4 regions of the Micromonospora salmantinae genome follow, and region 1 is predicted to be linked to each of the others. Evidence: riboswitches for the same ligand, from Rfam matches in the RefSeq annotation. Region 1 holds a riboswitch; each other region holds the start of a gene.
What was found. A riboswitch is a leader RNA that binds a small molecule or an ion and turns the genes downstream of it on or off. The one in region 1 is predicted to bind cyclic di-AMP.
Positions count from the first base shown of each region.

Region 2: another riboswitch for cyclic di-AMP. It lies ahead of PSH03_RS24425 (coiled-coil domain-containing protein); the one in region 1 lies ahead of PSH03_RS26375 (coiled-coil domain-containing protein).
Region 3: another riboswitch for cyclic di-AMP. It lies ahead of PSH03_RS22085 (C40 family peptidase); the one in region 1 lies ahead of PSH03_RS26375 (coiled-coil domain-containing protein).
Region 4: another riboswitch for cyclic di-AMP. It lies ahead of PSH03_RS01835 (C39 family peptidase); the one in region 1 lies ahead of PSH03_RS26375 (coiled-coil domain-containing protein).

Region 1 covers NZ_JAKKFG010000043.1:56,862-64,630, reverse strand. The annotation lists gene PSH03_RS26405 (heavy metal translocating P-type ATPase) at 1-1,996, opposite strand, end outside; gene PSH03_RS26400 (DUF8832 domain-containing protein) at 2,009-2,959, opposite strand; gene PSH03_RS26395 (heavy-metal-associated domain-containing protein) at 2,973-3,182, opposite strand; gene PSH03_RS26390 (metal-sensitive transcriptional regulator) at 3,277-3,573, shown strand; partial or broken gene PSH03_RS26385 (HAD-IC family P-type ATPase) at 3,580-4,146, opposite strand; gene PSH03_RS26380 (YibE/F family protein) at 4,389-5,759, shown strand; cyclic di-AMP (ydaO/yuaA leader) riboswitch at 5,926-6,056, shown strand; gene PSH03_RS26375 (coiled-coil domain-containing protein) at 6,061-7,080, shown strand; gene PSH03_RS26370 (carbonic anhydrase) at 7,137-7,769, opposite strand, start outside.
Region 2 covers NZ_JAKKFG010000042.1:118,925-126,693, reverse strand. The annotation lists gene PSH03_RS24435 (HelD family protein) at 1-764, shown strand, start outside; gene PSH03_RS24430 (cation diffusion facilitator family transporter) at 871-1,788, shown strand; cyclic di-AMP (ydaO/yuaA leader) riboswitch at 1,907-2,038, shown strand; gene PSH03_RS24425 (coiled-coil domain-containing protein) at 2,044-3,108, shown strand; gene PSH03_RS24420 (hypothetical protein) at 3,251-3,760, shown strand; gene PSH03_RS24415 (SRPBCC family protein) at 3,913-4,380, opposite strand; gene PSH03_RS24410 (PfkB family carbohydrate kinase) at 4,583-5,545, shown strand; gene surE (5'/3'-nucleotidase SurE) at 5,542-6,369, shown strand; gene PSH03_RS24400 (STAS domain-containing protein) at 6,388-6,750, opposite strand; gene PSH03_RS24395 (hypothetical protein) at 7,136-7,279, shown strand; gene PSH03_RS24390 (hypothetical protein) at 7,449-7,769, shown strand, end outside.
Region 3 covers NZ_JAKKFG010000031.1:21,371-29,139, forward strand. The annotation lists gene PSH03_RS22055 (ATP-binding protein) at 1-1,436, opposite strand, end outside; gene PSH03_RS22060 (LD-carboxypeptidase) at 1,722-2,660, shown strand; gene PSH03_RS22065 (DUF6924 domain-containing protein) at 2,688-2,924, shown strand; tRNA gene PSH03_RS22070 (tRNA-Gly) at 2,974-3,047, opposite strand; gene PSH03_RS22075 (pyridoxamine 5'-phosphate oxidase family protein) at 3,231-3,788, opposite strand; gene dcd (dCTP deaminase) at 3,888-4,466, shown strand; gene PSH03_RS22085 (C40 family peptidase) at 4,540-5,517, opposite strand; cyclic di-AMP (ydaO/yuaA leader) riboswitch at 5,594-5,729, opposite strand; gene PSH03_RS22090 (N-acetylmuramoyl-L-alanine amidase) at 5,965-7,769, shown strand, end outside.
Region 4 covers NZ_JAKKFG010000002.1:119,769-127,537, forward strand. The annotation lists gene PSH03_RS01815 (glycosyltransferase family 2 protein) at 1-785, opposite strand, end outside; gene PSH03_RS01820 (acyltransferase family protein) at 1,085-2,320, shown strand; gene PSH03_RS01825 (hypothetical protein) at 2,412-2,834, shown strand; gene PSH03_RS01830 (hypothetical protein) at 2,970-3,740, shown strand; cyclic di-AMP (ydaO/yuaA leader) riboswitch at 4,025-4,165, shown strand; gene PSH03_RS01835 (C39 family peptidase) at 4,398-5,246, shown strand; gene PSH03_RS01840 (alpha/beta hydrolase) at 5,371-6,117, shown strand; gene PSH03_RS01845 (CDP-glycerol glycerophosphotransferase family protein) at 6,122-7,769, opposite strand, start outside.

The DNA.
Region 1 (7,769 bases):
CTGCCTCGATCGCCACGTCAGCGCCGGTGCCCATGGCCAGCCCCAGGTCGGCCTGGGCCAGCGCCGGGGCGTCGTTGACCCCGTCACCGACCATCGCCACCGACCGCCCCTCGGCCTGAAGCCGCTTGATCACGTCGACCTTCCCGGCCGGCAGCACCTCGGCGATCACCTCGTCGACGCCCACCTCGGCGGCGACCGCACGAGCCACAGTGGTGTTGTCCCCGGTCAGCAGGACCGGGGTCAGCCCCAGCCCGCGCAGCCGGGCCACCGCCGCCCGGCTGGTCGGCCGGACCACGTCGGCGACGGTGAGCACGCCGCGGGCCTGTCCGTCCCAGCCGGCGACGATCGCCGTACGGCCCGCGGCCTCCGCGTCACGCACGGCCCACTCGACCTCCGGCGGTACGTCGATCTCACGCTCGCGCAGCAGCCGGACCCGGCCGACCAGCACTGCCAACCCGTCGACAGTGCCGGTCACCCCCAGCCCTTCGAGGTTGCCGAAGGCGGTCACCGGGGGCAGCGCGCCCGCGTCGGTGGCAGCGGCCGCGACCGCACGGGCGATCGGGTGCTCGGAGGCGGCCTCCACCGCCCCGGCGAGCCGGAGCAGCTCGGCCCGGTCCACGCCGCTCGCCGGCACCACGTCCACCAGTGTCATCCGGCCGGTCGTCACGGTGCCGGTCTTGTCGAGCACCACGGTGTCCACCCGGCGGGTCGACTCCAGCACCTCCGGGCCCTTGATCAGTACGCCGAGCTGAGCGCCCCGACCGGTGCCGACCAGCAGCGCCGTCGGGGTGGCCAGGCCGAGCGCGCACGGACAGGCGATGATCAGCACGGCCACGGCGGCGGTGAACGCGGCGGTCGGACCGGCCCCGGTGCCGAGCCACCAACCGAGAGTGCCGACGGCGAGGGTGATGACTATCGGCACGAAGACCCCGGAGATCCGGTCCGCCAACCGCTGCACGGCCGCCTTGCCGCTCTGCGCCTGCTCCACCAGGTCGGCCATCCGGGCGAGCTGGGTGTCCGCGCCGACCCGGGTGGCGGTGACGATGAGCCGCCCACCCGCGTTGATCGTGGCGCCGACCACGCCGTCACCCGGGCCGACCTCGACCGGCACCGACTCACCGGTGAGCATGCTGGCGTCGACAGCGGAGGTGCCCTCGTCGACCACCCCGTCGGTGGCGATCTTCTCCCCGGGGCGGACCACGAACCGGTCACCGACGGCGAGCCGGTCCACGGGGATCAGGGTCTCCACGCCGTCACGCAGCACCGTCACCTCCTTGGCCCCGAGGTCGAGCAGAGCGCGCAGTGCGGCGCCGGCAGTCCGCTTGGAACGGGCCTCGAAGAAGCGACCGGCCAGGATGAACACGGTGACCCCGGCGGCCGCCTCCAGGTAGATGTTGCCTGCGCCGTCGGTCCGGGTGATGTCGAAGCTGAACGGGTGCGTCATGCCGGGCATCCCCGCGTCACCGAGGAAGAGCGCCCAGAGCGACCAGCCGAACGCGGCCAGGGTGCCGAGCGACACCAGGGTGTCCATGGTGGCCGCGCCGTGCCGCAGGTTGGTCCAGGCGGCCCGGTGGAACGGCAGCCCACCCCAGACCACCACCGGGGCGGCCAGGGTCAGCGACAACCACTGCCAGTAGTCGAACTGCCAGGCCGGGACCATGGCCAGCAGGACCACCGGCACGCTCAGGGCCACCGACACCCAGAGCCGGGTACGCGGCCCCCGCAACGGGTCCACCGGGGGTTCGGCGCTGGGCGGGGCCGGCAGCGCCGCCGTGTAACCGGTCTTCTGCACGGTCCCGATCAGGTCGTCCGGCGTGACGCCGTCGGCGTACCGGACGGTCGCCTTCTCGGTGGCGTAGTTGACAGTGGCGCTCACCCCGTCCATCCGGTTGAGTTTCTTCTCGATCCGGGCGGCGCACGCGGCGCAGGTCATCCCGCCGATCGCCAGTTCGATCCGGTTCGGCGCCTCGGGCAGCGGTCTGCTGGTGGTGGTCATCTTCTGGTCCCGTCAGTTGTGTCCGTGCCCGGGGGTGCCGTGGTCGGCCCCGCCGGTCGGTGCGGGCCCGCTCGGGGTGGGGGCCCCTTTGGTCGGGGCAGCGCCGGCGACCACCGTGAACTCGGCGGTGTGCACCCGCCCGCCGTGTTGGAAGTCGAGGTAGAGCCGGTAGCTGCCGGCCGAGGGCACCTCGGCGAGGAAGGTGACGGCAGGACCGGGCCGGGTGCGCCCATCGCCGGGCTTTCCGTCCGGGTGCACGTGCAGGTACGCCAGATCACCCCGACGTAGAGCCACCAGGTGCCCGTACGCGCCCAGGTAGGGCTCCAGGTCGGTGACCGGCTGACCGTCCCGGCTGACGGTCACTGTCAGCGACGACGTGCGGCCGGGCTGCGGCGCTCCGGTCAGGGTGACCGTGTAGCCGTCGACGGTGGTGCTGGTCGCCGGAGCGGGCAACGGCCGTTCGGTCAACTCGCCGGGGACTGTCACGTCCACGCCGAGGGTCAGCGGTTCGCCCCCGGTCGGGGTGAAGTCGGCGAACGCCCGCCACTGCCCGGGGCCGGCCAGCGGGGTGTCGACCCGCCAGGTGCCGTCCGGGGCCAGCTCGGGGTGGACGTGACGGAAGCCGGAGAGGTCCCGACGGGCGACGATCAGATGCATCTGCTTGTCGTGCGCCACGTCGTACCGGGTGACCGGGCGGCCGTCCGGGCCGGCGATCCGGAAGGCGAACTCGTCGGCCGGGGCGTCGACCGGTTCGAGGGTGTAGCCCCGGTCGGAGACGAGCAGCCCGCCGGGGAGCCGGTCGGCCGTCCCGCCCCGTTCGTCCGCCGTCGGGGTGGTGGCGGCATCGTCGTGCCGGCTCTCGGCGACCGGGGCGGTGTCGACGACCCGGCCGATCCCGTAGGTGGCGCCGAAGATCGCCGCCAGGCCGACGGCGAACCCGGCCAGTCTCGTCACGGTGCGCACGTCGGCCCGCCGATCACGCGTCGACGAGGTCGTAGCCGGCCTCGTCGACTGCGGCTCGGACGACAGCGGTGTCCAGTGGCTGATCGCTGCTGACGATGACCCGGCCGGCCGCGAGGTCGACCTGGACGTCACGCACGCCGGCGATGGCGCCGACCTCGGCGCTCACCGCGCTGACGCAGTGCCCGCAGGTCATGCCCTGCACCTGGTACGTCGTGTTGACCATTGGATCGTCTCCTTCGCGGTACCGGTACCCCGTGGGGGTATCTCAACAGAACCGACCGTACCATACCCCCTGGGGGTACGCTATCCTTGTCGACATGACCGCACCCACCCCGATCCGCGGATACACCGCCAGCAAGGACCAGCTGCTCGCGCGGCTCCGCCGCGTCGAGGGGCAGGTCCGGGGCATCGAGAAGATGGTCGACGACGACCGCTACTGCATCGACGTGCTCACCCAGATCTCCGCCATCCAGGCCGCCCTCGACAAGGTGGCCCTCGGGCTGCTCGACGGGCACGCCCGGCACTGCATGCACGAGGGCGCCGCCGAGGGTCGGGCCGACGAGATGGCCACCGAGATGATGGCGGCGGTCGGCCGGCTCATGAAGCGCGGCTGACCGGGCTCAGTCCGGCGCGGGGTCGAGACGGACCCTGCGCAGCAACTGCGCGTTGAGCGCCACCACGATGGTGGACGCCGACATCAGCACCGCGGCCAGCGCCGGGCTCAACGCCACGCCGGCCCAGGCCAGCACCCCGGCGGCCAGCGGCAGCGCCACCACGTTGTAGCCGGCCGCCCAGGCCAGGTTCTGTCGCATCTTCCGGTACGACGCCCGGGACAGCCGGACCACGGCACCCACCCCGCGCGGGTCCGAGGACGCCAGCACCACCCCGGCGGACTCGATGGCCACATCGGTGCCCGCGCCGATCGCGATACCCACGTCCGCCCGGGCCAGCGCCGGCGCGTCGTTCACCCCGTCACCGACCATCGCCACGACCAACCCCCGCCGCTGGAGCTCGGCCACCCGATCGTCCTTCGCCGCCGGCAGCACCTCGGCGAAGACCTCGTCGACCCCAGGTCGGAAGCCGAGGTCGGCGGCGACCGCCTCGGCCACCGGCCGGGCGGCTCCAACATGCCGCCTCGGAGACCGCCGCGCGAGCGGTTCGGCCGCCCGACACTCCGCCACGACCTGCAACCCCCGGGAGGGCTGGCTAGCATCTCCCACGATGGCCCTCCGAATGCCGCTGCACAGTCGGGCACCGGCGCCGCCACGTCGTGGCGGCGCCCCCGGCCGACCGGGCCGAGCACTGACCGTCCGTGATCAAGCGGTCGTCAGGCAGCGATCCGCCCCGCCGTCCGCCGCGTTTCCACCGCAACGGTGAACCGCCCGGCCCGCTGACCCGTATCCCGCACCGGATCGTTGGGAGTCTCACCTTGGCCGCCGACCACACTCACCCCGCTCCGTCCGCCCCACCACGGGTGCGACGGATCCTCGTCGTGACGGTGGTACCCCTCTTCGTCGCCACCGTGCTGGCCGCAGTGCTGCTCTGGCCGCGCGGCGGGTCACCGCAGACCGACGGTGGTGCGGACGTGCCGCGCTACCCCGGCACTGTCACCCGGGTGGTGAGCGAGCCGTGCCCGCCGGTGCCGTCGGTTCCGGAGGGCACACCGAGGGTCGGCGACGGGCGGTGCGGCACTGTCGACGTCCGGGTGGACGACGGGCCGACCGCCGGCCAGCAGGTGCGCACACCGGTGCCCGACGGGCCCGGCGCACCCCGGGTCGAGGTCGGCGACGAGGTCGTCCTGGTCGAACTGGCCGATCCGATCGAGCCCACCGTCAGCAACTGGAACATCGCCGAGCACCAACGCGGCACCCCGATGGTGTGGCTGGCGGTGGTCTTCGCGGCCGCGATCGTCGCGTTCGGTCGGTGGCGGGGTCTGGCAGCGCTCGCCGGGCTGGCCGCCAGCTTCGCCATCCTGCTCACCTTCGTGCTGCCGGGCATCAGCGCGGGCAGGTCACCGCTGCTGGTGGCGGTGGTCGGCGCGGCCCTGATCATGTTCGTGGTGCTCTATCTGACCCACGGGGTCACCGCACAGACCTCGGTCGCGGTGCTCGGCACCCTGGGCAGCCTGGTGCTGACCGGCGTGCTCGCCACCATCGCCACGGCCGCGACCCACCTCACCGGCTTCGGCAGCGAGGACGCCACCACCCTGTCGATGTTCCAGGGCGACGTGGACCTGCACGGTCTGCTGCTCGCCGGCATCATCATCGGATCGCTCGGGGTGCTCGACGACGTGACGGTCACCCAGGCGGCCACCGTCACCGAACTGGCGAACGCCAACCCCGGGCTGACCCGGTTGCAGCTGTACCGTGCCGCCACCCGGGTCGGCCGCGCGCACATCGCCTCCACCGTCAACACCATCGTGCTGGCGTACGCGGGCGCGTCACTGCCCCTGCTGCTCCTGCTCACCGCCGACTCGCGGCCGATCGGGCAGATCCTCACCAGCGAGTTCCTCGCGCAGGAGATCGTCCGCAGCGCGGTCGCCACCCTCGGCCTGATCGCCGCCGTGCCGCTGACCACCGGGCTGGCCGCGGTGGTGACCGCCGCCGGGCGTACCGATGGCACGGCGTCCACCGACGCTCCCGCGCCCCGGCCCCAGCCGGACCGCAGCGAGGCACTGGCCGCACTCAGCTCACCGCGTACGGCCGGCTCCGACGAGCCGGACCGGACGCGGACCGCACCCCCATCAGAGGCCACCGACCGGTGGCCGGAGTCGAACAGGAGCACGGATACGGCATGGTGACACTCCTCAGCGTGACCAGATCGGGCATCCACCCTGAGAACCGCGTCACTGGTCACTCAACGCTATGGCGAAATGACGCTTTTGGTCGGCATCCAGGCATAGCTCAGCCGGTCGACTCTCGGGTAACCTCGCTGCCGGTTACCGATGAAGGCGCGAAGCGGCGCCTGCGGTGCCACCGCCCAATCGCCAACCGGCGAGCCGGGGACCCAGGTGCCTGGGGTGAATCCGCGTCAGCGGTAGGGGCCACTTCCGCCCCGAACCCGTCAGCTAACCCGGTCGGCGGTCGACGGAAGGGAACATTGTGACGGCACCCCTACGCCGCTGGTTGACTCCCGTGGTGGCCGTGATCGCCGCACTTACCGTGCTCGCCGGGCCGCTCCCGGCGCACGCCGCCCCGACGAACCCCACACCGTCCGGGCACGAGGAGGACGGCGAGCCCAAGCTGCTCAACGACGTCATCGAGCAGGCCAACCGCGACTACTCCGCCGCAAAGTCCAAGCTGGACAAATCCAAGAAGCGGCAGAGCGAGTTGGCGGCGGAGGTCAACCGGGCCAAGGCTGACCTGGACGCGTTGGCCCCGCAGGTCGGGCGGATCGCCGCCCAGGCGTACCGGACCGGCCGGATCGGCGCTGTCGCGATGCTGCTGGAGAGCGACGCTCCCGACTCGTTCGTCCAGCGCGCCGGGATGCTCGACGAGATGAACATGGTCAACGAGAAGAAGCTCTCCGAGGTCAACGAGGTGAAGGCCCGCGCCGAGCAGGCCAAGCTCGCCCTCGACACCGAGGTCCGGGAGCAGCAGAAGCAGACCGCCCTGATGGCGAAGCGCAAGAGCGAGGCCGACAAGGCGCTCTCCCTCGTCGGCGGCAAGGGTTTCACCGGCGGCCTGGTGGATGCCACCTCCAAGGTCGCGAAGATCGGCCCGGGTCGCACGGCCGACGGTGACTGGAAGCCCCAGTCGTGCAGCGAGAACGACCCCACCACGTCCGGCTGCGTCACGCCGCGCACCCTGCACGCGTACAAGGAGGTCAAGGCGGCCGGCTTCAACCGGTTCGTCGGCTGCTACCGCCCCGGCGGGCCGTGGGAGCACCCGAAGGGCCGCGCCTGCGACTGGTCGCTACAGAAGAGCGGGTTCTCCCCGTGGCACAACAACGACACCCGGACGTACGGCAACAACGTCGCCGCGTTCCTCATCCGTAACGCCGACCGGCTCGGCATCTACTACGTGATCTGGAACCGGCAGATCTGGTTCCCGGCCACCGGCTGGAGCTCGTACAGCGGGCCGTCGAACCACACCGACCACGTCCACATGTCGCTGCTCTGACCCGCACGATCCCCGACGAGGGCCGTTCCGCGTGACGCGGAGCGGCCCTCGTCGCGTCAGACGGTGGCAGGCGCGGCCGGTTCGGTCGACTCGGTCGAGGCCGAGGGCTCCAATGTCGCGAAGCCGGCCGGCACGGCGGCCACCGTGCGCACCGCTCCGGCGGCCAGCCGGTAGGACACCCCCACCACCGCGCACCGCCCCCGCGCCACCTCGTCGGCCAGCACGGGCGACTGCCCGAGCAACGTCTCGACGGTCTGGGCGATGTGGATGTCGACGATGCCGTCGATGTCGTCCACGCCCTCGGACGTGGCGCGGCGCAGGCTGGGCAGCACGGCGTCGACCACCGCGCGCAGATGGCCGCTCGGCGCGGTACCGGTCGCGGCGGACTCCCGGGCGGCCTGCACCGCACCGCAGGAGTCGTGGCCGAGCACCACCACCAGCGGGGTGCCGAGCACTGTCACCGCGTACTCGACGCTGCCGAGCACCTCGGGGCCGGCGGTGTGCCCGGCGGTGCGAACCACGAACAGGTCGCCCAGGCCCCGGTCGAAGATGATCTCGGCGGCCAGCCGCGAGTCGGAGCAGCCGACGATCACCGCGAACGGGTGTTGCCCGTCGGCCACTGCGGCCCGGTGCCCGGCATCCTGGTTGGGGTGGCGTGGGGCGCCATCGACGAAGCGCCGGTTGCCGGC
Region 2 (7,769 bases), on a different contig from region 1:
AGCCCGCGCAGCCGGCCCGCGCGCGACGCGATCCGTTCCAGCTCGCCGGCGGCGTCCGTGAGCTGAGCACCCTCGGTGAACGGCAGCGGGCCGCCCGCGCGGCGGCCCGGGAGCGTCCGGAGGACTACCGGGAGTACGCGCACGTGGTGGTGGACGAGGCGCAGGACGTCTCGCCGATGCAGTGGCGGATGATCGGTCGACGCGGCCGACTGGCCTCCTGGACCGTGGTGGGCGACCCCGCGCAGACCGCGTGGACCGGCGATCCGGAGGAGCTGACCCGGGCCCGCGACCAGGCGCTGGGCCGGCGCAAGCGACACGACTTCACGCTCACCACCAACTACCGCAACTCGGCGGAGATCTTCGCGGTGGCGGCGGCGGAGATCCGTCGGCTCTACCCGGACCTGCCGCTGCCGACCGCCGTCCGCTCCACCGGGGTCGAGCCGGTGGAGCTGGTGGTGCCCGCGACGGGGTTGGAGACCGCGACAGTGGAGGCCGCCGCCGGCCTGCTGGCCGAGGTGGAGGGGACGGTCGGGGTGATCACGCCGGTCCCCCGCCGGGACGAGGTCGCCGGGTGGCTGGGCGCGCTCGGCGCGCCGAGGTTGCAGGTGGTGACCAGCCTGGAGGCCAAGGGCATGGAGTACGACGGGGTGGTGCTGGTCGCGCCGAGCGAGATCCGGGCGGATCCGGGCGCCGGGGTGCGCACCCTGTACGTGGCGCTCTCCCGGGCCACCCAGCGGCTCACCACCATCGACCCGACCAGCTGACGCGTGCCGACTGCCGCCGGCGCAAGGCGCTGTCCGTACACTTGCACACATAGCGATGTGAGCATACATTTGACCGGGTCCCGACCAGCGGCGGAAGGTGGTTCTCGTGGGCGCAGGTCATGACCACCACCATGGGTCCGTCGCCAATGCCGCACACCAGCACCGAGGTCGACTCTGGGCGGCATTCGGGTTGCTCACCACCCTGATGGTGGTCGAGGCGGTGGCCGCCCTGCACACCGGCTCGCTCGCCCTGCTCTCCGACGCCGGGCACATGTTCACCGACGTGCTCGGCATCGGGATGGCGCTCGCCGCCATCACGGCGACCCGGCGGGCCACCGGCGACCCGCAGCGCACCTTCGGGCTCTACCGACTCGAGGTGCTCGCCGCGCTGGCCAACGCCGTCCTGCTCTCCGGCGTCGCGATCTACGTGGTGATCGAGGCGATCCGCCGCTTCGGCGACCCGCACCAGGTCGTCGCCGGCCCGATGCTCGCGGTCGCCGTGCTCGGCCTGCTCGCCAACATCGCCGCCTTCGCGCTGCTGCGCGCCGGAGCCCGGGAGAGCATCAACCTCCAGGGCGCCTACCTGGAGGTGCTCGGTGACCTGCTCGGCTCGCTCGGCGTCATCGGCGCGGCGCTGCTCATCACCGTCACCGACTGGTGGTGGGCCGACCCCCTGGTCGCGGTCGCCATCGGCGTGTTCATCCTTCCGCGCACCTGGCGGCTGGCCCGCGCCGCCGTCCGCATCCTGGTGCAGGCCGCCCCGGAACACCTCCAGGTGACCGCCGTGCACGACCGGCTCGCCGCCGTCCCCGGTGTCGTCGAGGTGCACGACCTGCACGTCTGGACGCTCACCTCGGGCATGGAGGTGGCCTCCGCTCACCTGACCATGGCACCCGGCGCGGAGGTCGGCGCGGTGCTCACCGCGGCGCGTACGGCCCTGCACGACGACTTCCGCATCGAGCACGCGACGTTGCAGATCGAGCCCGGCGCCGCTTCCGGAGCGTGCGGCTCCATCGAATGGTGACGGAGCCGTAATTTTCCGTGCTGACGCACGCACCGTCCGTCACATTGGCTGCAGCGGCCCCATCCGCACCGGTAGGCTCGGTCCCGGCCTCCACCAGGCGGCGCCCTCCCGGCGCCGGTGGCGGTCGCCGCCTAATCGCCCAACTGGGCGAACCGGGGAACCATGTTCCTGGGGTGTATCCGCGTCAGCGGTAGGGATCTTCCGTCCCGAACCCGTCAGCTAACCCGGTCGGCGGCTGACGGAAGGACATGCGCAGTGGCACCAGCACGACCACCCGCCGCCCGACTGGCGGCACTGATCGTCGCGATGTTCGCCCTCGGCGTCGCGCTTCCGGCCGGCACCGCCTCGGCCTCCCCCCCGACCGGCCTGCGGGCCGCCGCACCCGACTCCGACGAGGAGGGCGGCACCCCGGCGTTGCGCGCCCAACTCGAGGCGGCCAGCAAGGGCTACCTGGACGCGAAGCGCGCCCTGGACACCTCCGTGCAACGGCAGAAGCAGCTCGCCACCCAGCTGACGACCATCGAGGTCGAGATCGGCCAGCGCAACGGCAAGGTCGGCGAGATCGCCGAGGTGGCCTACCGCACCGGCCGGCTCGGTGCGATGTCGGCGCTGCTCAACAGCAACACTCCGGAAGGCTTCATGGACCGGGCGGCCGCGCTGGACGCGGTGGCGGCCAACGAAGACCGGGTGCTGCGCGACCTGCTGAACAGCAAGGACAAGGCCAACCGCACCCGGATCGCCCTGGACGGCGAGATCAACGAACAGCGCAAGCAGGTCGCGGTGATGGCCAAGCGCAAGGAGCAGGCCGAACGGGCCCTGACCGTGGCCACCACACCCAAACCGCAGACCACCGCCGACGGCGGCTCCAACCGGGGCACCTCCAGCGCCAACGCAAAGGCCGCACCGCGCAACTCCGACGGCTCCTGGCCCTCCGAGTCGTGCAGCGTCAACGACCCCACCCCGGCCAACGGCTGCATCACCCCACGCACCCTGCACGCGCTCAACCAGGCCAAGGCCGCAGGATTCACCCGGTACGTCTCGTGCCACCGCCCCAGCGGCTCCGGTGAACACCCGAAGGGCCGGGCCTGCGACTTCGCGGCGCAGAAGGGCGGCTTCGGCGGGGACGCCACCGGCGGCGACAAGACGTACGGCAACAACCTGGCCGCGTACTTCATCCGCAACGCGGACCGGCTCGCCGTGCTCTACGTGATCTGGTACAGGCAGATCTGGCTGCCCAGCAGCGGGTGGAAGTCGTACAGCGGGGCGCACGGCACCCCGTCGACCGACCACACCAACCACGTACACCTGTCGGTCTACTGACCCACGCGTCGTGATGCCTGTGAGTCACCCCGGTGGCTCACAGGCATCACGTGCGTCCGGGGCCGGGCTACGTCGCCGGGCGTACCCCTGATGTCGTCGCTCGTCGGACGACCCGGCAGCGGTCGGCGGGCAGCATCGCGGTATGCCTCGGATCCGACCCAGCACCCGCAAGGCGCTGCTCACCCTGCACCTGGTCACCTCGCTCGGCTGGCTCGGCGCCGACCTGGTGCTGCTCACCCTCGGCATCGCCGTTCAGCGGGGCGCCGACCCGGCGGTGGTCTATCCGGTCACGGCCCTGGTCGGCACTGTGCTGTTCGCGCCGCTGAGCGTCCTGGTCTGGCTGATCGGCGTCGCCAGCTCACTGCTCACCCCGTGGGGCCTGCTGCGCCACCGCTGGGTGCTGGTCAAGCTCGTGCTGACCACGGTGATGGTCGGGCTGGTGCTGTTCCTGCTCACCCCGAACCTGCGTCACGCCGGAGCGGTCGGGGCCGCCCTGCCCGCCCGGGATCGCGCCGACCTGGTCATCGCGCCGGCGGTGTCGACCAGCCTGATGGTCATCGCGACTGTGCTGTCCACCTACAAGCCGTGGGGCCGGCGTCCCGCCACCCGAGCGGCCCGCACAACCCGTGATCGCGCCGCAACAACGATCTAGACGCAACCCCCGCCAAGCACGTCGCGCCCCGCCCTGCCCCGCGATCTTGCACTTACTGTCCCGACACATGTGGCATCCCACCGATATCGACAACCGAAACTGCAAGATCGACGCAGGGGGGCGGCGCGGGGCAGGGCGGGGCGGGGGGCTGGTCAGGCCGGGTTTGGGGGGGTGCCGGTGCGGTCGAGGGCGGCGCCCAGCCGGGTGGCGAGGGCGAGATGAGCGGCCTGGGCCTGGCGGAACGCGTACCGGAACAGCGGCGTCGGCGCGGTCAGGGTGATCTCGACGTCGATGCGGACCAGGCCGTCCGGCTCGGCGCGCAGTCGGGTGTGGTTTCGCACTGTGGTGGCCGGCCACTGGCGGGCCACCATGACGATCTCGTCGGCCTCGTTGATCAGCACGTCCGCGTGGTAGGTGGTCCGGAAGCGCAGCGGACCCGCCGCCAACCGGTCGTTGATCGTGTAGCTGGCCTGGGCGCCGGGCCGGGGCGGCACCCGGCGAACCCGGACGATCAGCGGATGCAGCTCGCCCTGCCGGGTCAGGTCGCTGAGCAACGTTGCCGCCTCGGCGGGTGAGCACCGGGCCTGGACGGTGTAGCTGAAGGTATCGCTGCTGAGCACACCGTCTCCCGCCGTCGTTGGTCGCCCGATCGTCCCGTACCGATGTCTGGCTGGCAACGCCCCGGGCCCTCAGCGCCGCGCGGACCGGGCCGATGCGACGACCCGCCACCACCTGCGCCACTAAGGTCGGTTAGTACAAAATCTTCCGAAGATGCCGGAGGGCGGCCAGCATGAACGGCGACGACCGATGAGCGGGCACGTGATGGTATTCGCGCCCACTCCACAGCTGACGGTGACCGTGGACCAGCCCAACGACCACCCCGAGCTGCACCTGCACCCTGGCGGGCAGGGCGTCTGGCAGGCCCGGATGGTGATCTCCCTCGGAGTCGACGTGGTGCTCTGCGCCGCCCTCGGCGGTGAGATCGGCCAGGTGCTGGAGCCGCTGCTGGTCAGCGAGGGCGTGGACCTCAAGGTGGTGGTCCGTGACTCCGGCAGCGGCGGGTACGTGCACGATCGCCGCGACGGCTCCCGGCAGGAGGTCGCCGACGTGCCCGGGCAGCCGCTGAGCCGGCACGAGATCGACGAGCTGTACAACCTCGCCCTCGGCGAGGGCCTACGGGCCTCGGTGAGCATCCTCAGTGGGCCGAACGAACCGTGGCTGGTACCGGCCGACCTGTACCGACGCTTCGCCGCCGACCTCGGCGCGAACGGTGGCCGGGTGGTGGTCGACCTCTCCGGCGATCACCTCGGTTCGGTGCTGGAGAGCGGGGTGTTCTTCCTCAAGGTGAGTCACGAGGAGTTGATCCGCGACGGCCGCGCCCGCAGTGACGACACCGAGGAGCTGACCCGGGCCATGTACGAGTTGCACGCGGGCGGCGCCGAGACGGTGGTGGTGAGCCGCGCCGACCAGCCGGCGTTGGCGCTCATCGACGGGGAGCTGTTCCAGGTCGAGATGCCCCGGCTGGAGGCCGCCGACCCACGCGGCGCTGGCGACTCGATGACGGCCGGAGTGGCGGCGGTCGTGGCCAAGGGCGGGGACATTCGGACCGCCATCCGCACCGGGGCCGCCGCCGGCGCGCTGAACGTGACCCGGCACGGCCTGGGCACCGGACGACTGGACTCGATCACCGGCCTGGTGGACCGGGTCCGGCTGGTGCCGGCGGACAGCCGGCAACAGGAGCGGACCACCCCGGACGAGTTGGCCGGCCGGGTGGTCGAGCGATGACGCTGCGGGTGTTGATCACCAATGACGACGGGATCGCCGCGCCGGGGATCCAGGCGTTGGCCTGGGCGGCACGGCAGCGGGGCCTGGACGTCGTGGTGGCCGCGCCGATGGAGGAGGCGAGCGGTACCAGCGCCGCGATGAGCGCCATGGAGCGCGACGGGCGAGTCGTCGTGAACGACCACCCGCTGCCGGACCTGGCGGGTGTGCCGGCGTACGGGGTCGCCGGGTCCCCGGGCTTCATCACGCTGATCGCCCTGCACGGGGCGTTCGGCCCACCGCCGTCGGTGGTGCTCTCCGGCGTCAACCGGGGCGCCAACGCCGGCCGGGCGGTGCTGCACTCCGGGACCGTGGGGGCCGCGTTCACCGCCGCCACCAACGGCTGCCGGGCGATGGCGGTCTCCCTGGACGTGCTCTCGGCCGGCGAGGCGACGGCCGCGAGCGGTGGCGCCGCCGTGGACGCCGCAGCCCGGGTACGCGACGCCGAGCGGCACTGGGGCACCGCCGCGCGGGTCGCCCTGGACCTGCTCCCCCGCCTGACCTCCGCGCCGATGGAGAGCGTGCTCAACGTGAACACCCCGGACCTGCCGCACGGGCAGCTGCGCGGGGTGCGGCGCGGCACCCTGGCCAGCTTCGGTCAGGTGCAGATGACGGTGGCCGAGTCCGGCCACGGGTTCGTCCGTACCTCGCTGGAGGAGCCGGGGCAGGCCGCACAGCCGGGCACCGACGTGGCGTTGCTGGCCGCCGGGTACGCGTCGGTGACGGCCGTCCGAGCGGTCACCGAGGCGACCGACATCGACCTGACCGGCCTGGACGAGCAGCCCTGACGGGGACGCCCGGCGCGTTCAGGCGCCGGGCAGCACCTCGGGGGTGGCAGCGCCGGCGAAGTAGGGCTCCGGGGCGCCGAAGAGGCCGAGCAGGCCGGTCACCCAGAGCTGCCGGTGCACGAACCGACTCGGCTCGGTGACCACCAGCTTGACGTCACTGACCTCGGCCGTCTGGAAGCCGGCGACCATGGCGCTGATGCCGACCGAGTCGATGAAGGTGACCAACCTCATGTTGAGTTCGATGCGCAGAGGGCGGCCTTTGGCCAGCACCTCTGCGATCGCTTCGCGCACCTCGTACGCTGTGTCGACGTCGATCTCACCCCGCGGGGCGATCTCCACGACACCACCGGACAGAACCGACTTCACGATCGACAGGCTCACGCGAGCACCTCCACCCGCCCGTCCCCCGGGCGCCTCATCAGTACGCGGGCCGCGACCGAGAGTATTCCTCCGACGGCCTCGGTCGCCACCCCTCGGGATGAGCAATTCGCGGATCCGGGCCCACAAAGCCACCCATATCCGCACTTTTCAGTATCTGATTACTCAAGACTTTTCGTTATCTGACCATCGACGATCGGTCGTGACCGGCCCGCCGCCGAACCAGGGTAGCGGTCCGGGCCCGGCGCGCCCGACAACCGGCCCATGACGTACGCCTGCCCCGTGTGCCGTCGGCGTGTCGCCCACCGCCGGCCGGCGCGACCCGTGCCCCGGTTGCCGACGCGCCCTAGCATCGACCGGGACACCACCGCGACGGAGAGGATCTTCGATGATCAAGCGACTTGCCGGGCTGGCCGGCGTCGGTGTTCTGCTCGCCCTCGTCCTGGCCTGCGGTTTCGGTGGCGGGGGCGACGATGACGACGATGACGACGATGACTTCGCCCGCGGTGTCGCCGTGTCGGCGGTGCGCTGATTCGGTGGCGCGCCGAGTCCCGGCGCGCCGAGCTACCGGTGCTCCGCGGAGGTCGGGGTTTGCGTCCGGCTGACGCGGGGCACTGCGGGGTAGGCGACACCGTGACGCGCTGGAAAGACGCCGAAGTCCGAAGTGGCCGGCGGCTTCGGCACCCGAGGAGGTAACCACGATGTTCGGAACCAACCTGCTGGACCGCCGCAGCAAGCCGGAGCGGATCGCGGACCAAGCCTGGGAGCACCTGCTCTCGGCCGTCAGCTATGCCGGAGACAGTGTGCGGGACACCGCCCGCTCGGCCCGCCAAAACAGCAGCGATCTTGCCGACGGGGCGGGTGACCTGGTGGGATCCGCCGCCGAGGAGGCGCGACGTCGCGCCTCGCTGGCCTTCGACGCGCTCGCCGGCCGTCAGCCGGCACTGCCGTGGACGCTCCTGATCGGCGCCGCGCTCGTCGGCGCGGCGGTCGGCTGGGCCGTCGGCTCCGCCGCGCGGGCC
Region 3 (7,769 bases), on a different contig from region 1:
TCGATGGACATGGTGCGCAACCTGGCGGCGGCCAGTTCGATCGCCAGCGGCATCCCGTCCAGCGCCCGACAGATCCGCGCCATCGTCGACAGCGTGGAGGCGTCGACCGCCAGATCCCGCCGCACCGCGACCGCTCGGTCCCGTAGCAGTCGGACAGCCGGAGAGGTTTCGATCTCGCTGGCGTCGGCGTCGGCGTCCGGCAGGGCCAGTGGCGCGACCGGCCAGAGCGCCTCACCGGTGATGCCGAGCGGCTCCCTGCTCGTCGCGAGGATCCGCAGTCGCCGACACTCCCCGAGCAGCCGGTCAGCGAGCACCGCCGCCGACTCGATCACGTGCTCGCAGTTGTCCAGGATCAGCAACGCCTCCCGCTCGCGGATCGCGGCGACGAGCCGGTCGACCAACTCCATGCTCGGTGGCTCGCCGAGCAGAGCGTCCCGGAGTCCGAGCCCCGCAAGCGTCGCCTGCACCACGTCGCCGTCCGCGCCGATCGCAGCGAAATCGACCAGCCAGGCGCCGTCCGGCAGGTCGTCGAGCATTCTGCGCGCGGTTTCCGTGGCCAGCCGGGTCTTCCCGGAGCCACCCGGCCCGATCAGGGTCGTGAGCCGATGTTCGGCGACGAGCGCGCCGACCGCGGCAACGGCCTCGTCCTTGCCGATGAAGCTGCTCAACTCGGCACGAAGGTTCGTCTTCCGGCCCTCCGCGCGCCGTCGCACCTCGCCCCGCAGGAGCGCGACGTGCAACGCCGAGAGTTCCGGCGAGGGGTCGACGCCCAGCGCGTCGGCCAGGGCCTCACTCGTGCGCTGGTACACGAGCAGCGCCTCGTTGTCGCGGCCGCTCGCGGCGAGGGCTTGCATCAACCCGAGAACCAGCCGTTCCCGCACCGGGTGCGCGGCCACCAGGTCGGTCAGTTCCGCGACCAGCTCCGGACCGTGGCCGAGACTGATCTCAACGTCGAAGCGATCCTCCAGGGCCGTCAGACGCAGCCTGTCGAGTCGGGTGACCGCCGCGTCGAGCGCCGTACTGTCGACCAGACCGACGTCCTGCATCGCCGCACCGCGCCACAGGTCGAGGGCCTCGCGCAACCGTCGTACCCGCTGCGGGCCCTCATCATCGCGAGCCAGGCCGACGAGGCGTTCGAACCGTACGGCATCGACGACGTCAGGTTCGACCATCAACCGGTAGCCGTCCGTCTGTCCCTCGATCGACCCCTCCGGCAGCGCCTTCCGAAGCCGGGAAACCAGGCGGTGCAGGGCGTTCACCGCGTCATTGGGCGGATGTTCGCCCCAGATCCAGTCGACGAGGGTCCCCTTCGGGACCACGTGACCCGGGCTGAGCGCGAGGGCGGTCAGCAGCCCGCGCAGCCGCGCGCCCGGCACGTCGATGACGGTGCCGACGTCCGTGCGAACCTCGAATGGACCAAGCATCCCGACCTGCACCTGGCAGATCCTGCCATGAACACGAAAGGCATCCGTGTCGCCGATGCCCGCTCCGCCGACGGCGGTCGACCACGCCTTCCCGGCCCACTGGCACGCCGGGAGATCCCCGTGGTTCTCCTGGAACGCGTCTCGAAATGAGATGCGCACCGGCTGGCGCACCTGTTGGATCTCGACATGAAGCGTAAGCTTGTTCGTCCTCGAAAGGCACGCCCGGGGGACCACCTCGCGGTGCTCTCACCGTCCTTCGCCGCGGCCGGTGCCTATCCCGGGATCCACGAGCAGGCCATGCGACGGCTCGCCGACCTGACCGGCCTCGTTCCGGTCGAATACCCCACCACCCGCCAGGTGGGCGCGAGCGCGGCAGCGCGGGCGGCGGACATCAACGCCGCCTTCGCGGACCCCCAGGTACGCGGCATTCTCGCCGTCGTCGGCGGCGACGACCAGATCACCGTCATCCCCCACCTGGACGCCGACCTGGCCCGCGCCGACCCGAAGCCGTTCCTCGGCACCAGCGACAACACCAACCTGCACCACTGGCTCTGGGGCCTCGGCATCGCCAGCTTCTACGGCGGGTCCTCCCAGGTGCACCTCGGCCCCGGGCCTGCCGTCGACGACATCCACGTCCGGTCGCTGCGAGCGGCGTTACTCACCGGGGAACGGCTGGAGATCACCGACCCGGGTGAGTCCGAGGACATCGGCATCGACTGGGCAGATCCGCAGGCGTTGACGTCGTTCGGCGAGCGCGAACCGACGGAGCCGTGGAGCTGGTACGGGCCGCCGCGCGCAGTCACCGGCCCCACCTGGGGTGGCTGCCTGGAAGTCATCCAGTGGATCCTGACGGCGGGACGCTTCCCGTTTCCCCCGGAGGTCCTGCACGGCGGGGTGCTGATCATCGAGACGTCGGAGGAGCTTCTCCCCGCCCGCGAGGTCGGCTGGATCGTCCGATCACTGGGTGAACGCGGTCTTCTCAGCGCCGTCGACGCGGTCCTGGTCGCCCGTCCGCCGGTCTCCGACCACACCCGCCGACCCCCGGCCGCGGATCGGGTACGGCTCCGCGAGCAACAGCGCGACACTGTCGTCGACATGGTGGCCCGGTACAACCCCGAGGCGGTCGTCTGCGTCGGGGTCCCATTCGGTCACACCAGACCACAGTGGATCCTTCCCCACGGCGGCCCGGTCACCGTCGACGGCGTGGAACGTCGAATCTTCGCCGACTACCGATAGGGCCTGGCGGCGTGGAGGATCTTCGTCGTGTCCCCTTTGCCGCAACCCGACGACCTCGCCTACAGCGAGGCGACCGTCAAGCAGTTGATCGACGCGAACGCCCCCATCAGTGATGAAGACTGGCTCACCTACCTGTTCGTGGCCGACGCGGCCACGATGACCGACGTCGAACGCCCGCTGCTCGCTGTCGACCTGAGCCGCGAGCCCGCACCTTCCGCGTGCCGCCCCGCTGGTACGCGGACGTCTCAGCCAACCTCACCGTGAACGTCGAAGGCCCCGGCCGGGACTCACGTCCTGACCAGGGCCTTCGCAGTGGAGCGGGTGACGGGAATCGAACCCGCACTGTCAGCTTGGGAAGCTGATGTTCTGCCATTGAACTACACCCGCAAGCGGCACCACTGTACCCGAGTCGTCGAGCCCGTGCACCCAGGTACCCCCGGAGGCCGTAGCTGTCCACACCCCGCTCCGCCCGGGTCGACCCCGGGTTGATCTCGGCGGCGGCGGGCCGGTGCGTACGGCGGTGCCGGCTCCGTTGGTACGGAGCCGGCACCGATGATCTTTGAGCTGTGGTCAGGCGGCCGTGCACTGAACGTCACGGCTGAGGCGGGTCGGGCGCGCCTGCGGGACGGCGAGGGGCGCGGCCACCGCCGACGGGGCGTTTGGGTCGAGCCAGACCCGAACGGCCGGCCGACTCGGCGCGAGGCCCGGAATGCCGGCGATGTGCTGCTCGCGGCGGGTGAGCATGGCCACGTCGACGGTGAACTCGAAGAGCCGCCAGTCGACCTGCGGCTCGGCCCGGGCGCTCTGCGCCAACTGCGCCACCCGGATCGGATCGGTCACCGGACGGGCGCGCCCTGCCACGTACGCCTCGTCGTCACTCTCCTCCGCCGGGAACGAGTGCAGCGCGTAACGGCCGTCACGTTCGAGGTCGCGGCGCTTCGGCGAGTCGATGATGAAGCAGAACAGCCCCTCGGCGGTGATGACCGGGGAGACCGGATGGACGCGGGGCCCGCCGTCGGCGCGGACCGTGGCCAGATAGCCGAAGCCCGGCCCGTACTGCTGGAGGAGAACGCGGATCCCGTCGGCGAGTCGGGGCTCGTCGGCGGCGAATTCGGACCAGGAAGCCATGTGGGCATTCTATCGAACAAATGTACGAGCAGCGACCTCGACGCGCTGGTCACCGGCACCGAATCCGGCCACTTTTGGCAGCGCGGCTATGGTGGTCCGATGCTGCTCTCCGACCGCGACCTGGTCTCCGAGATCAAGGCCGGCACGCTGGGCTTGGAGCCGTTCGAGCCCACCCTGGTCCAACCGTCCAGCATCGACGTCCGACTCGACCGGCTGTTCCGGGTCTTCAACAACCACCTCTACACCCACATCGATCCCGCGATGCAGCAGGACGACCTGACCTCGGCGGTCGAGGTCCCCGACGGTGAGCCGTTCGTGCTGCACCCGGGGGAGTTCGTGCTCGCCTCGACGCTGGAGGTCATCTCGCTGGGTGACCAGCTCGCCGGCCGACTGGAGGGCAAGAGCTCCCTGGGCCGGCTCGGGCTGCTCACGCACTCCACTGCCGGCTTCATCGACCCGGGCTTCTCCGGTCACGTGACGCTGGAACTCTCGAACGTGGCGAACCTGCCGATCACCCTCTGGCCGGGCATGAAGATCGGGCAGCTCTGCATCTTCCGGCTCTCCTCGCCGGCCGAGCACCCGTACGGCTCGGTGGTCTACGGCTCGCGCTACCAGGGCCAGCGGGGGCCGACACCCAGCCGCGCCTGGCAGCACTGGCGGACCTGGCCCACCCGCTGAGGTTCAGCAGCTGGCCCCGAGACGACGAGGGCCCGCCGCGACGGATCGCGACGGGCCCTTCGATCACTCGGGGTCAGCCTGGACGGCCGTAGCTGTGGATCGGGCCGTCGTCGACCTTCTTCATCTTGACCGGTTGACCGGCCTGCGAGGCGTGCACCACCCAGCCGCCGCCGACGTACATGCCGACGTGGTGGATGTCGCTGTAGTAGAAGACCAGGTCGCCGGGGCGCAGGTCGCCCTTGCTGACGTTCTTGGTTACCCGGCTCTGCGCGGCGGCGTTGTGCGGCAGCGACACGCCGGCCTTCGCCCAGGCGGCCAGCATCAGCCCGGAGCAGTCGTACGAGTTCGGGCCTTCGGCACCCCAGACGTAGGGCTTGCCGATCTGCGCGCAGGCGAACTTGACAGCGGTGCCCGCGGCGCCGCCGGGGTAGCTGCCCGGGCAGGGTGCCGGGCGCAGCGGACCGCCGCCGCCACTGCCGTACACCTTGAGGCGCAGCTTCTGCAGGCGGTCGATCTCGTCGTTGATCTGCTTCTTCTTCGCCGCCAGCTGAGCTTCCGTGCGGGTCAGCTGGGCCACCATCTCGTCCAGTGGCGCCTTCTGCGCGGCCAGCTGGTCGCGCAGGTCGGCCACCTGGCGTACGTCCTTCTGCTGGTTGTGCGCGAAGCGGTCGAGCATTTCGAGCTGACCGACCACCTCGCTGGGCGACCGGCTCCCCAGCATCGCGTTGACTGTCGAGACGTTCTCACCCATGTAGGCGCGTACGGCCAGGGCGCTGACCTTGTCCATCGCGGCGTCGACCTGACGCTCCAGCGGGGTGATCCGGGCGGCCAGCGCATCGGCCTGCTTGCGCTTCGCGGCGAGGTCGGTGCGGGTGGCGTTGTGCCGTTCGATGACCGGTTCGAGCTTGTTCCAGTCGGCGTCGATCTGGCGCTCGATCTCGGCGACGGACGGGTCGGCGTGGGCCGCCGTGGCACTGCCGGTCAGAACGACGGCGATGCCGGCCAGCGCGGCGAGTGCGGTGGTGAAGCGGGACCAGCGTGGGCGCGGCACGATCGACGCCGGGCCGGCTGATGCCGACCGCTCGGACGACGGCCGCGGGGCATGGAGTGCCACCGGGGTTCCGTACTCCTTCTTCCTGACCGCCTACCGGGTTAGCTGACGGGTTCGGGCGGGAAGTCGGCGCCCTACCGCAGTGGCTGCGGATTCACCCCGAGGGACCTGGGTCCCCGGTTCGCTCGGAAACGACTCGGCGGTGTCGGTCCGTTACCGCCCGGGCTGGGCGGAGCTGCTGTCGGGCCAACAAATGACCAGAGTAGAGACGTCTGTTACCGATCCGCAACCCGTGCGGCAGTGACACTCCGTACGGATTGAACGAGGCAACCGACCGTGTGTGAAGAATTCTTTCCATCTACTTCGATAGATAGAAAGGTATTGACGCGACCTCCCGGACGGCGCGATGGTGACCTGACCTCACTCCGCGAGAATCTAGGGGGTTCGATGCACCATCCAACCCTGTCGACCGGCTGGCGCGGGCTGCTCGCCGCCACAGTGGTCGCCGCCGCGACCACTGTGCCACTCTCCGTCGGCCCGGCCGCCGCAGCGCCCATCACCGACCGCCAGCAGCAGTACGCCGCAGCGGCCACCGAGTACGGCGTGCCGGCCGTCGTGCTGCTCGGCGTCTCCTACCTGGAGTCCCGTTGGGACACCAACGCCGGTACACCGAGCACCAGTGGCGGCTACGGTCCGATGCACCTGACCGACGCGCGGCACGTGGCCGCCCTACCCGGACGCGGCCACCACGACGCCGGCGCCGAGGACCCACGCGGCGACGACTCCCGCACCGCCCGCGTACCCGCGCCCCGGCCGGTCGAGGCACCCGCGCCATCCACCGCCGCGTTGCAGACCGTCGACGCCGCCGCCACGCTGACCGGCGCCACCCCCGAGGCACTGCGCACCGACGCGGGCCTCAACATCCGGGGTGGGGCCGCGCTGCTGAGCGCGTACCAGAGGGATCTGGGCGCGCCGGTCGGCGCGGACACCGACCCGGCGGCCTGGTACGGCGCGGTGGCACGCTACTCGGGCGCGGACAGCGCCGACGCCGCGGCGGCCTTCGCCGACGAGGTCTTCACCACCATCGGCGCGGGCGAAGCCCGGGTGACCGACGACGGCCAGCGGATCACCCTGCCGGCCCGCGCGGTGCGGCCCGAGCGTTCCTGGCTGGACCGGCTGGGCCTGCGCCGGCTGGCCCGCCCGGACGGGGTGGAGTGCCCCCGCACCATCTCCTGCGAGTGGATCCCGGCGCCCTACGAGGCGTTCGGCGACGGGGACTACGGCAACCACGACCTCTCCGACCGGCCCGCGCGGCAGAAGATCGAGTACATCGTCATCCACGACACCGAGGCGAGTTGGGCCACGACCCTGCAACTGGTCCAGGATCCGACCTACGTGAGCTGGCACTACTCGCTGCGCTCCGTCGACGGGCACATCGCCCAGCACGTGAAGACCAAGGACGTCGGCTGGCACGCCGGCAACTGGTACGTCAACGCGAAGTCGATCGGGTTGGAACACGAGGGCTTCGCGGCGCAGGGCACCTGGTACACCGAGGCGATGTACCGGACCTCGGCGAAGCTGGTCCGGCACCTGGCGATGCGACTGGGCATCCCACTGGACCGCCAGCACATCATCGGCCACGACAACGTGCCCGGCACCATCCCCTCGACCGTGCGGGGAATGCACTGGGATCCGGGCCCGTACTGGGACTGGACGCACTACTTCGACCTGCTGCACGCACCTCGACTGGACACCGGCACCCCGGCCACCGGAATGGTCCGGATCGACCCGGACCACACCACCAACCAGCCGGCGTTCACCGGCTGCGTCACCCCGGGCGTGCCCTGCGCGCCACGCGGCTCCTCGGCGGTGGTGCTGCGCAGCGCACCGTCCGCGGACGCGCCGCTGGTCAACGACGTCGCGCTCCGCCCGGACGGCAGCCCGAACACGATGGCGGTGTCGGACCACGGAGCCCGGGCGTCCGCCGGGCAGACGTACGCGCTGGCCGGACGGCAGGGCGACTGGACGGCGATCTGGTACCTCGGGCAGCGGGCCTGGTTCCACAACCCGGCGTCCGCGCCGACCGCCAGCTGGACCGTCGGCGTCGTGGCCACGCCGAAGCCCGGACGGACCACCGTTCCGGTCTACGGAAGGGCGTACCCGGAGCAGTCCGCGTACCCGGAAGGGGTGCTCTACCAGGCGATCTCGCCGCTCCAGTACACCCTGGCCGCCGGGCAGCGGTACGCCGTCGG
Region 4 (7,769 bases), on a different contig from region 1:
AACAGCTCGGCCTGCAACCGCTCGTCCGGGTGCTTCCGGGCGACCCAGTCCATCAGCCGCTCGTACTGGGCGAAGGCGTCGAAGTGCCGGCCGCTGCGGGTGGAGGTGATCGCGCCCTGACGGCCCTGGCGGTACAGGTAGCAGACCCGGTCCAGCACGGAGATCTTCTCGGCCCCGATCAACAGGGGGTGGCTGAACGGGATGTCCTCGTACCAGCCGGGGAAGAACCGCAGCTCCAGTTCGTCCATGAAGTCGCGGCGGACCACCTTGTTCCAGGCGGTGTGCTGCACCCGCAGCAGCTGCGGCTGGTCGGTCAACCGGGTCACGCCGGTGATCCCGCGTAGCAGCGGGCTGCTCGCGTCGATCTCCCGCCGACCGTCCTCGTGTACCCGCAGGTGGTCGAGCATCAGCACGTCGGGCTGGTGCTGGCGAAGCCGGTCCAGCACCGCCGCGATCGTGCCCGGTGGCAACCAGTCGTCGCTGTCGACGAACCAGACGTACCGGCCGGTGGCCACGTCGAGCCCGGCGTTGCGGGCCAGCCCCAGACCCACGTTGCTGCTCAGGTGCACGACGCGCACGCCGTCGCGGCTGACCGCGTACGAGCGGAGCATGTCGCCGCAGCCGTCCGGGGAGGCGTCGTCGACGGCGATCAGCTCGACAGTGTCCGACTCGCCCACCGGGATGTCGGCCCGGATCGACTCGAGGCACTGGTACAGGTACGCCTCAACGCCGTAGACGGGCACGACGATGCTCAGCAGCGGTGCGGGCGTCGGCTCATTGACCACGTCCGCCACCTTCGACGACCCGGGTGGCCGGCCCCGGAACCTGACGTTGCCGCCGATGGTGGACTCTCTGAACTCCAGCCCAGCGGAAGGTTAACGCCGGGCCGGTGGTCGGTTTCCGGCCCGGGGAACGTGGGCTCGCGGGGCGGGTGGGATGCGTCCGGTTCACCCGGGAGTGACCCGGTAGGGTGCCTCGGTGCGGCCCTGCCGGGTCGTCGTGGGCGTCGCCGTCGCGCCGTCCGACGCCGCGACGAGGAGGCTACGACCGTGCTGGTGACCCTGCCGAGCGCCGGGATCCCGGCATGACGAGCGTCGCCGCGACGTCGGCCGCCCGGCCGGCACCGGCCCTGCCCCGGCTGCCCTCGCTGACCGGGCTGCGGTGGATCGCCGCTCTGCTGGTCTTCGGCTTTCACGCCGGCACCATGCGGATCATCGCCGAGCCGGACTACAAGGCCGTCATCGACGCGTTGTTCACCCTCGGTCTCTCCGGGGTGCAGTTCTTCTTCATCCTCAGCGGTTTCGTGCTGGTCTGGTCGGCCCGCGAGGGCGACTCCCGGCGTACCTTCTGGCGGCGACGGATCGCCAAGATCTACCCGAACCACCTGGTGCTGTTCGCGGCGACGCTGGTGGTCGCCTGGTGGTTCGCCGACCCGGTCCTGCCGGCGGCGGCGTTGGAGAACCTGCTGCTGTTGCAGGCGTGGGACCCCCGGCCGGGCTGGTTCTACAGCATCAACACCGTCAGCTGGTCGCTGTCCTGCGAGTTCTTCTTCTACCTCTGTCTGCCGCTGGCGCTGCCGCTGCTGCGCCGGGCCCGACCGAAGCTGCTCTGGACGCTGATCGTCGCGCTGCCGCTGCTGATCCTCGCGCTCTGGCCGGCGCAGGAGTTGGTGCCGGAGGTGAGCCGCTGGTGGTTCACCCAGATCTTCCCGCCGGTACGGTCGCTGGAGTTCTGGTTGGGCGCGGTGGCTGCCGAGTTGATGCGCCGGGGGCTGTGGCGCGGTCCCGGTCTGACAGTGGCCAGCGGGATCTTCCTGGTCACCTGGGTGGCGGCCGCGCAGTGGATCCGCGCCGAGCTGTGGACCACGCTGCTCGCGGTCGCGTACCTGTTGGTGATCACCGCGGCCGCGGACGCGGACGTGCGGGGTCGGCGCTCGCCGTGGCGGTCCCGGCCGCTGGTCTGGCTCGGTGAGGTCTCGTTCGCCTTCTACCTGGTGCACGTGCTGGTGATGACGAGCGTGCTGCGCTGGAGCGGGACCTGGGGGATCGGCTTCGCGGGCTGGCGTGGCCCGGCCGTGGTGCTCGGCTTCCTGGCGGCGAACCTGATCCTCGCCGGGCTGTTGCACCGCTTCGTCGAAACCCCGATGATGCGCCGGCTCGCGCCGCGCCGTGCGGCCCGTCCGGCGCCCGTTCCCCGACAACGCGCGGCCGGCGACGACGACGCACGGGACCCCGCGAGCAGCGCCCGCGGCAAGGTCGACGGACCTGCCGACGAGGTCGGTCAGGCCGGCGGGCGATCACCGTACGTCGACCTGCGCTGACAACGTCCACCCTGGTCAACGGGTCGGCGCGGCGCGATCCGACACGCCCGTGGTCGGTGCGCCCGGCTCGGCGCGACGGTAGCGTTGGGGCGTGCTTCCGGTCGCGTTCACCTGTCCGCTGTGGTGGGTGGCGCGCTGGGCGACTCGGGTGCTGACCAGCCTCGCCGTCGTCGCGGCCCTGGCGCTCGGCGCAGGCCCGGCCACGGCCACCACGGCAACACCCGGCCCGGTGCCGACGTCGAGCGCGGTGCCGGCCTCTGTCGCCGCCGGCCCGCTGGCGGCCTCCTGCCGGCACTCCGCGGCACCCGGTGCTGCCCGCCCGGCCGCGGCGATACCGCCGGAGGCCGCCGAGGAGTCGGTCCCGACATGGTCGGTCGACACGCCGGTGGCGCTCCCCGATGATCAGGGCGCCATCGCGGCCGGCGTGCTGCCGGTCCGCGCGGCCGAATTCGGCCGGCTGCCCCTCCTCGACGGTACGAGCGGTCGGGCTTCCCGGGCCCCACCCGGGCGCTGAGCCACCGGGACGACCGTCCCGCCACCGTGCCCTGTCGACCCACCCGCTCCCTGACCCGCCGACCCGTGGCCCACAGTGGCCCGCTGATCGGCGCGGCTCCCCATCGCACTGCTCATCCTCCCCGAGGTGCCGACCATGGAGACAGTCGTCTTCTACCAGTTCGTGACCGAGGTGCCGCGGGCCGCCGCCATCTGGTCGACGCTGTTCCTGCTGACCCTGGGCCTGCTCTCCGTGCTGGCCGCCCGCCCCGAACGGGACCGGCCCACTGACGACCCGCTCCCGGCCGGGCCCACTCCTCGGGAGGTGGCCGCCGCCGAGGCCGTGGACCTGCGCCGCTACGCCGAGGAGGTGGCCGTCGCCGCGGCCGGCGCGGCCACCACCGCCAAGCGGCGGCGTGCCGCCTGGCTGACTGCTCAGGAGCAGCTGGAGCGGGCCTGGATCGGGTACGACGAGGCGGACACCGCAGCGCGTCGCTTCGCTGGCGCCGGTGCGCTGCCCACCCCGCAGACCCCGCACACCCCCGCCGAGTACGCCGCCCGGGAGCGCTATCTGCACCGGGCGGTGATGGCTGCGTACTGGCGGGGGGAGCTGACCATGGCGCAGCTCGGCGACGTGTTCGGGCATCGGCGCGGCTGGGATCCCCGGCGGCACCCGGTCGAGCAGGAGGTGCTGATCAGCCGGGTGGTCCGGGATGCGCGGCTGGCCGACTACCAGGTGGCCGCCGGCCGTGAGCGGGCCGCCTGGCGTGACGCGGAGTTGGCCGCCGAGTCGGCTCGTGCCCTCGCCGAGGAGGCGTACGCGGCGGCAGCCCGGCTCCGCCCGACCCTGGTACCCGCGCGCCGCACGGTGGCCGGGGCGTTGCGTCCCGCCGTCGTGGCACTGTGGCGCCCGGCCCGGGTGGGTTGAGCCCAATCCGTGATGTGAGGCCGGTCACCCAATCGGGAAATCGGACGTCCGACGCGATCGGCGGCATTGATCCCGCGATTGTGGCCGCGTTCTTTGCGGCCTGTCCGGTTGTCGCCCGCAGGCGTCGCCGTAACCGGTTGTCCCATCGAGTCACATCATCGGCAATACGCGCAGAAATTGTCGCGCCAATTGGGGTTTACGCAGGTGAACCTGGCTTGGCAGGGCGTTGAGACGCCAGTAGTGTCGTCCCGTCCGGTGCGGTAACCGATCGCAAGACGCGACGCCGCACCGACCCGCTTAATCGTGATCAACGAACCGGGGACCCACCAGTAAGTCCGGGGTGAATCCGCGAGCCACGGCCCGCGGTAGGGCGTCTTCCCGCCCGAATCCGTCAGCTAACCCGGTAGGCGGTGTCGGAAGGAGTCCCATCCTCGTGCAGCACCTTTCCACCCCTCGGTTGTTCCCTCGCCTCCACGGCGCGGCGGTGCACCCGCTCATCCGTCCAGTGACGGTGAGCTGACCCCCGGGTCATCGCCTTCCCCGCCCGGCCACGCCGAGCGTTCCCCTGAGCGGTTCACCATCCGCGGACCACGGTCCGCGCGCTGGCGCCTGCCCGGATACCGGTCCGGCCCCGGTGTGCCGCTCTCCCCCCGATCCGTGGAGGACCCCGTGAAGCACACCCTGCAGCGTCAGCTCCGCCGCCTCGCCACCGAGCGCCCGTACCAGATCGTCGCCGCCTCCGCCGCGGCCCTCGCGATCGCCACCACCACCGGCGCCCTGCTCACCACTGCCGACGACGCCCCGGCCGGCCAGCGCACCGCGACCACTGTCGCCGAGATGCGCAGCGACGTCGCCGCCTCCCGCGGCGAGGCTCGGGAGGCTTCCCCCTCGGCCAGCGCCGCACCGACCACTGCCGCCCCGGCCACCAGCGCCGCGTCGCCCGCCGCCAAGGCCAGCAGCAACCCGGACCTCACCCGGAAGCCGGAGCGGCCGAAGCCGCCCGCGACCAAGGTGCTCGACTACGACTACGAGGCGCAGAACACCTACTACAACTGCGGCCCGGCGGCCACCCGGAACGCGCTCAGCGCCGCCGGCATCGACCGCACCCAGGAGGAGCTCGGCGCCGAGCTGGGCACCACCGAGATGGGCACCAACTCGGCTGAGGACACCACCCGGGTGCTCAACGCCGAGGTGAAGGGCTCCCCGTACCGGACCCGGATGTTCCCCGGCGCGCCCAGCCCGGCCCAGATGGACCGGCTCCAGGCCGACGTGGTGAAGGCCATCACCGACGGCCGGGGCGTGGTGGCCAACGTCGTCGGCGACGCCACCGACACCGACGGCGGCTGGCACTCCTACGGCGGCGGGCACTACATCGCCGTCGTGGGCTACAAGGACAACGGCCGCACCGTACGCATCGCCGACTCGGCGAACCCGGCCGACCCGTCGTACTGGATCACCACGATCGACCTGGCCAACTGGATCACCAGCCGGGGCTACTCCGCCTGACCCGGGCACGCTGACCGCCGCGGGCGCCGTCCTCCACAAGGGGCCGGCGCCCGCGGCGTCTGTCCGCGTGGTCCCGTCATCGACGGCTCTCGTACCCGACCGTGAACCGTGGGAGACTGCGGCCGTGGTGGAGAAGACGGGTGGTCACGCCGGCCGCAGGCCGGTCCTGCTGCTGCTGCACGGCATGGGAGCGACCGGGGACGTGTGGTTGCCCTGGGCCCCGTACCTCGAGCAGCACTGGCCCGGGCGGTGGCTGGCACCGGACCTCGCCGGCCACGGCTGGGCGTCGCCGCTGCCGTCGTACTCCTTCCCGGGCTTCGCCCAGCAGGTCGCGCAGGCGCTCGCCCCCGACGACCGGTTGGTGGTGCTCGGGCACTCGCTGGGCGGGGTGGTCGGTCTCGCGCTTGCCGCCCGCGACGCCGGAACGCCGGTGGACGCGGTCGTCGGGCTGGGCATCAAGGCACTCTGGTCACCCGCTGAGCTGACCCGCGCCGCCGAAGTCGCCGCCCGCCCGGTGAGCTGGTTCGCCAGCCGCACCGAGGCGGCTCGCCGCTACCTGCGGGTCTCCGGGCTGGCCGGCCTGGTCTCGCCGGACCACCCGGTGGTGGACGCCGGGCTGCGCCAGGTCGACGGCCGGTGGCGCCTCGCCATGGACCCGGCCGCCTTCGCCGTCGGCGAGCCCGACCTGGCCGCGCTGCTCGCGGCGACCGACGTGCCGGTGCTGCTGGCACGCGGGGAGAACGACCCGATGGTCACCGACGAACAGCTCAAGGAGTACGGCGTACCGGTCGCCACGCTGCCCGGCCTCGGGCACAACGCGCACGTGGAGGACCCGGCGGCGGTGCTGGCGCTGCTCGACCCGTACCGCTGAGCGGTCAGGCAGGTGTGGACGCGGTCAGTGTCCCAGCCGGTGCCAGCTCCCGGCGGGCGGCGGTCAGGAACGCCTCGGCGTACGCCTCGGCCGGGAAGTCACCCAGGTAGCGGCGGCGGGTGGCCCAGCGGGCCTCGGCCAGCGGGTCGGTGTCCAGCAGGGCGGTCAGTACCTCGTCCACGTTGGACATGTCCCGGCGCAGCACGTAACCCGACCCGGCCAGCGGGAACCGCTCCACGAACCGGTCACCCTCGTCGCCCATGTCGGTGACCGCGTACGGCTTTCCGGAGTAGAGGAAGTCCGAGATCACGCCGGACACGTCGGAGACCAGCGCGTCGGCGGAGTTGACGCACTCGGTCAGGCTCAGCTCCCGAGCCGCCGCGCCGACCACGTGCTGGCGGCCGGTGCGGGCCCGGTCGGCGACGAGCAGCTCGGTCAGGCGGCCCAGTTGGCGGGCCGACGCCGGGTTCTGCCTGGTGTACGGGTGGGCTCGCAGGATCACCGTCGCGCCGCGCTCCAACAGCCGGCGCAGCAGGCTCTCGGCCACCGGCAGCGAGCAGTAGTCGGCGTCGGCGTGGTGCCCGGTCCAGGTCGGCGTGTAGAGCACGGTCGGGTGCGCCAACCCTCGCGCGGGCTCCGGGCGCACCTCGATCGACTCGACCTGTGGGCGACCCACCACCACGAACTTGTCCGCCGGGATCTGCACTCCGGCGCGGGCGTACCGGTCGATCGCCGCCTGCCCGGCCACGAAGATCCGGTCGAAGATCCCCGACACCGGGTTGGCGCTCGGCGCCTTGTCGCTGTCGCCGTGGTGCAGCTGGATGTGGGTGAGCTGGGTGAAGCGGACGCAGTGGCTGTTCTTCGCACCGTGGTTGACGTAGAACGCCGCCCGCAGGCTCGGCACCAACGCCTCGTCCATCGCCCCCAGGGTGGGGCAGTAGACCACCGGCGCGTCGGTGGCCGCCGCGATCGGGGCCAGGAACTCCGGCTCACGCAGCACGACCAGAAACGGCCGGCCGATCCGTTCCAGGTACGGCAGCCACATGGTGACCTGGTATTCCGAGCCGGGAGGCGCGGAGAAGTAGAGCAGGAACTCCGGCTGGTGCCGGCGCAGCGCGGCGGCCACCGACCCGCCGCCGGACCGTGGCCGGAACCGTCGCCGGGCCAGGTCCAGCGCGACCGCACCGGCGCCCGCGCCGACCAGCAGGCTGGCGGCCAGCGCCACACCGGCCGGCAGGGCGAGCGCGGCGGCGAGCGCCAGGGCGGCGAGCAGCCCGAGCAGGGCCGTGCCGAGCCGGTCGGCGATCATCGGCGTGCGGGCGCGTACCGGCAGGTTGGCCGCCCGGATCTCCAGACTGCCGGCGGTGCGCAGCGGCCCCACCAGCAGCACCAGCCCCAGCAGGACCAGCCCGGTGGCGACCAGCGCGAGGCTGAGCCCGTCGTCCAGTCGCCGGGAGTAACCGACCAGGATCGCCGCGGCGATCAACGCGGTCTCCGCCACCAGGTCGGCGCTGGGCCGGATCCGCTGCTCAGCGGCCGAGGCGGCCAGCGCGGCGACGGCCAACGCCAGCCCCCAGCCGGTGGCGCCGGTCAGCGCCAGCACGACAAAGGCCAGCACGGCCAACCCGGTGGTCAGGCACCGGGCGGCCAGC